Regions from separate parts of the Roseburia rectibacter genome, predicted to be linked through region 2. Evidence: predicted binding sites of a transcription regulator. Region 2 holds the regulator's gene; the other holds the start of a gene.
The links. Region 2 encodes Rex, which represses fermentation and respiration genes when NADH is low (regulators of the CRP and FNR family bind a similar motif). Its sites were predicted from a motif close to ATTGTTAANTANTTAACAAT; they were not measured.
Positions count from the first base shown of each region.

Region 1 (2,484 bases), 690 kb from region 2:
GTATTGTGAACAGGCATACAAAGACTTTCTAATTTTCTCCCAAAGTCACAAAACGAGTCCTGGCTTGATGCGATTTGCCAGCCGCAAGGTTGTGAACCACCCTTAGCCGGGAAACTCATTTTACAACCTTGGGGGTGCGTAAATTTTTGTGACATTCATTTCAAAAAGGTTGAAAAATCTCGACGCAATCTGTTATATCTATGCTTTTAAACATACATACTTGGAATAATAATCTGCATTATTAGTCTGTTAATTTACGAAATGATTAATGTAATGCAACATAGCAGATGAAACTTCAGACAAGTCATCAGGCTGAATATCAGTGATATTGCACATTAGGATTTTAAGCATATTTCCATTCGTGCGAATATCAAAAATTCACACCCGCGCCCCCATTTTGAGATGAACCGCCCACCCAAATGGTGTTTCATAACCTGGAGGCTGGCATCTTGCGCAAAGCCTGAGCTGATTTTGTGACTTTGGGAGAAAATTAGAAAATCTTAGTGTGTCTGTAGATACACAGTGATGTTCTGCCACGGATGGCAGAACAAGGCTTCACGAGCCACGGATGGCTCGTTGAACGCCGGTCACGTCACTCCGAGAAAATCTAACTCAGACACACTTAGACTTTTCTTATTTTCGTACAATGGAACCAAAATTAACTCCGGCTTTGCGCAAGATGCTACTCACAGACCTGCGACACACCATTGGGACGGGCGATTTATTTCATAAACAAACCAACATTTGGTAAGTAGCTTATGATATAGTATAGCCTATCCCACAAAAGAAAAGAAGTCATATTTGTATATTTTGTATAAAATTCATGAAAAAACGACCGGAAAATTGCATATAGTGAAAAATTTAACAAACACAGAATAAAGTCGAGAAAAAGGCTTGAACTTTCAAAAGAAATTGGTTAAAATAAAGGAAGCTTGGGACGGGCATAAGTCCCATCAAGTTATCACATTTACAAATTCTAGGAGGAATTAAAAATGGCAGTAAGAGTAGCAATCAATGGTTTTGGCCGTATTGGTCGTCTTGCTTTCAGACAGATGTTTGGAGCAGAAGGATATGAAGTAGTAGCAATCAACGATTTAACAAGTCCTAAAATGTTAGCACACTTGTTAAAATATGATTCATCTCAGGGTAAATATGAGCATGCTGATGAAGTATCTTCAACAGATGATTCTATCATCGTTTGCGGTAAAGAGATCAAAATCTACGCATTCCCAGATGCAAACAACTGCCCATGGGGAGATTTAAAAGTTGACGTTGTATTAGAGTGCTCCGGTTTCTATACAAGCAAAGAAAAAGCACAGGCTCACATCAATGCAGGTGCTAGAAAAGTTGTTATCTCTGCTCCAGCAGGAAATGACCTTCCTACTATCGTTTATAATACAAACCACGAGACATTAAAAGCTTCTGATACAATCATTTCAGCAGCTTCCTGTACAACAAACTGCTTAGCACCAATGGCAGATGCATTAAACAAATATGCTCCGATCCAGTCTGGTATCATGGTAACAATCCATGCTTACACAGGTGATCAGATGACTCTTGACGGACCTCAGAGAAAAGGTGATTTAAGAAGATCACGTGCAGCAGCAGTTAACATCGTTCCTAACAGCACAGGTGCTGCAAAAGCAATCGGTCTTGTTATCCCAGAGTTAAACGGTAAATTAATCGGATCTGCTCAGCGTGTACCAACCCCAACAGGTTCTACAACAATCTTAACAGCAGTTGTTAAGAAAGCTGGCGTAACAAAAGAAGACATCAATGCAGCTATGAAAGCAGCAGCTAACGAGTCTTTCGGTTACAACGAGGATGAGATCGTTTCTTCCGATATCGTAGGAATGAGATTTGGTTCATTATTCGATGCAACTCAGACAATGGTTAACCAGGTATCTGATGACCAGTACGAAGTTCAGGTTGTTTCATGGTATGACAACGAGAACTCTTACACATCTCAGATGGTTCGTACAATCAAATACTTCAGTGAGTTAGCATAATCGACGGGTTACGATAACTATATGCGACTTTTAGCAGGTCCGGTCCTATTGGACCGGGCCTGTTTTTATACCTCAATTATATAAAAGGAGGACATATTTTATGTCATTAAACAAAAAATCAGTAGACGACATTAATGTAAAGGGAAGAAGAGTACTTGTAAGATGTGATTTCAACGTTCCGTTAAAAGAAGGAAAAATCACAGATGAGACTCGTATCAACGCAGCTCTTCCTACCATCCAGAAATTAATCAACGATGGTGGAAAAGTAATTCTCTGTTCACATCTTGGAAAAGTAAAAAACGGACCAAACGAAGGCGAGTCTTTAGCTCCGGTAGCTGAGAAACTTTCTGAGAAACTTGGCAAAAAAGTAAACTTCGTATCTGATTACAATGTAACAGGTGAGGCAGCTACAAAAGCAGTTGCTGAAATGAACGAAGGAGATGTTGTATTATTACAGAATACACGTTTCCGTGGT
Region 1 is NZ_CP092473.1:1,388,634-1,391,117, forward strand. Features, by position in the region: gene gap (type I glyceraldehyde-3-phosphate dehydrogenase) at 993-2,009, shown strand; gene H8S51_RS06600 (phosphoglycerate kinase) at 2,110-2,484, shown strand, end outside.
Region 1: gap (type I glyceraldehyde-3-phosphate dehydrogenase) is a predicted target of Rex. The motif match lies at 850-869, and genes of this name have one in related genera.

Region 2 (2,484 bases):
GGCGTAAGCAGCTTTTGCAGATAAAACTGCCGCCCCTGCCATATTGACACTTCCTGCGATCAGCAAAAGTTTTCCATAGCTTCCTTTATTAGAATGACTTTTTCTCTCCGGGAGCAGCAATATATCTTTCGTTTCCAATGCCATTACTGACGGTGTCTCTCCCAGCCAGCTTTCTTTCGTGATACCGATATCACATACGATCACTCTGCCGGCATATTCATTTCCCGGCCAGAGAATACTGCCTAATTTCGCAAATGCGAATGTGATCGTGATATCTGCACGAAATGCCATACCAAGGACAGCACCTGTATCTGCAGAAATTCCGGATGCAATATCCACTGCCACTTTTTCTCCCGGAAGTGTATTCATACAACATAATATGTCTGCATAAGTACCAGTCACGTCTCTCGACAACCCTACACCAAATAGTGCATCTATGACAGTTGTTGGTCTGATCTGTTCCGGTAAATCCGTATAGACAGGAACACCATATGCATTTAAAATATCCTGCTGGATTCTGTTTTGCTCCGAGCAATGATCTTTATTTCCAGCAAAAACAACTGTAACAGTATGTCCCTCCAGAAATAAAAGGCGGGCGATCGCAAGACCATCTCCACCATTATTTCCGCTACCGCATACGATAAGAACTTCTGAGAGATCGACTTTTTGCTTATGGAGTTCATTTACAAATGTTATTGCTGCACGCTCCATCAGAAGAAGTCCCGGAACCTTAAAATGTGAAACGGTATTTGCGTCATATTTTTGCATTTCCCTGCTGTTTACAAGATACTTCATGATAATAAACCCCCTGTTATAAGCAAAAAACGCCGCACAAAGATCTGTGCGGCAGCTAATTGCTTCCTGAATTTATGGCACCCTTTTCAGTTGCCGTTTTTTTCTGCTTTTTTGTTTCTGACAATGTTGTAAGATAACTGCATCAAACTGTCGGAAAGATGTACATTCTCTACAACAACATTTTTATCAATGAGCTCCAGGTCTACATGCGCAAAATTCCAGATTGCGCGGATTCCAAGTCCGACTAGTCTGTTTGCAATGGCATCAGCCTTTTCCTTTGGCATAGTAAGCGCCGCAATATCCACCTGATTTTCTGCACAGAAACTCTCTAATTCATCCAGCATGCGGATTTTGATTCCACGCACGGTCACACCGTCCAATGCAGGATTTACATCAAACAGTCCTATGATCACAAAACCAAGTTTTTCAAATTTCACATAGTTTGTAAGTGCCTGTCCAAGATTACCTGCACCCACCACAATAATATTGTGTCTTTCATTTAAACCTAATATCTTACCGATTTCCTCATATAAAAACTTTACATTATAACCATAACCCTGCTGGCCAAAACCACCAAAATTATTCAGATCCTGTCTGATCTGGGATGCGGTCACATTCATTCGTTTACTCAGATCATTGGATGATATACGTTCTACACCGGCATCTAAGAGTTCTCCGAGGTAGCGGTAATAACGCGGCATTCTCCGGATAACTGCCTGTGATATTTCTTTTTCCTGCACAAAAGGTTCCACCTTTCTTACGTTCTCTCGTTTATTATAGTGATTTCCCCTGTGTCTGTCAATGTGTGAAAAATTTAACTATCTTTTTTCAATAAGATATTTTCTGTTTTGTCAGGAAATATCATCAATCAGTTCCATCTAACTGCATTGACAGCTCTTCCCAGGTTTCATAGCAGGTTTCCAGTCGTTCCCTGCACTCCTGCTGTCTTGCTGCAAGCTCATTTAATTTTGCGGAATTAACTGCGTTTTCCGGCTTTGCACATTCTTCATCGATCATGCTTATTTCACTTTCAAGTGCGGCAATCTCTTCCTCGGCTTTTTTTAAACTGTTTTCAATTTTACGAATCCTTGCCTGCTCTGCTTTTTGTGCCTGCCAGTCGAGCTTATTAACGGCATCATCCTGTTTCTTAGGCTGCACATCTGAAGTTTCTGGCTGTTTCACATACAACTGCGTCATAATATCATGTTTTTCCAGATAATAATCATAGTTTCCGATATAATTTACAATTGTTTCACCTGTCAGCTCCAGGATTCTTGTTGCTGTCTGATTGATAAAATAGCGGTCATGTGAAACAAAAAATACCGTTCCTGTATACTGGTTTAATGCAGATTCCAAAATTTCCTTGGATGTAATGTCCAGATGGTTTGTCGGCTCATCTAAAATAAGAAAATTAGCATCTGAAAGCATCAGTTTTGCCAGAGAGACACGGCCTCTTTCACCACCGCTTAAATCTGAGATCCGCTTAAACACATCATCATTTGTAAATAAAAAGGCTGCCAGTACATTGCGGATCTTTGTGTTGTTCAGCTCTGGATAAGCATCTGAGATCTCTTCAAATATGGTTTTTTCCATATGTAAAAGCTGATGTTCCTGATCGTAATATCCAATGTGAACATTCGAACCAAGTGTTACCGTACCACCATCTGCCTGTATCAGATTATTGATGAT
Region 2 is NZ_CP092473.1:2,080,346-2,082,829, reverse strand. Features, by position in the region: gene H8S51_RS09880 (NAD(P)H-hydrate dehydratase) at 1-795, opposite strand, end outside; gene H8S51_RS09875 (redox-sensing transcriptional repressor Rex) at 882-1,535, opposite strand; gene abc-f (ribosomal protection-like ABC-F family protein) at 1,660-2,484, opposite strand, start outside.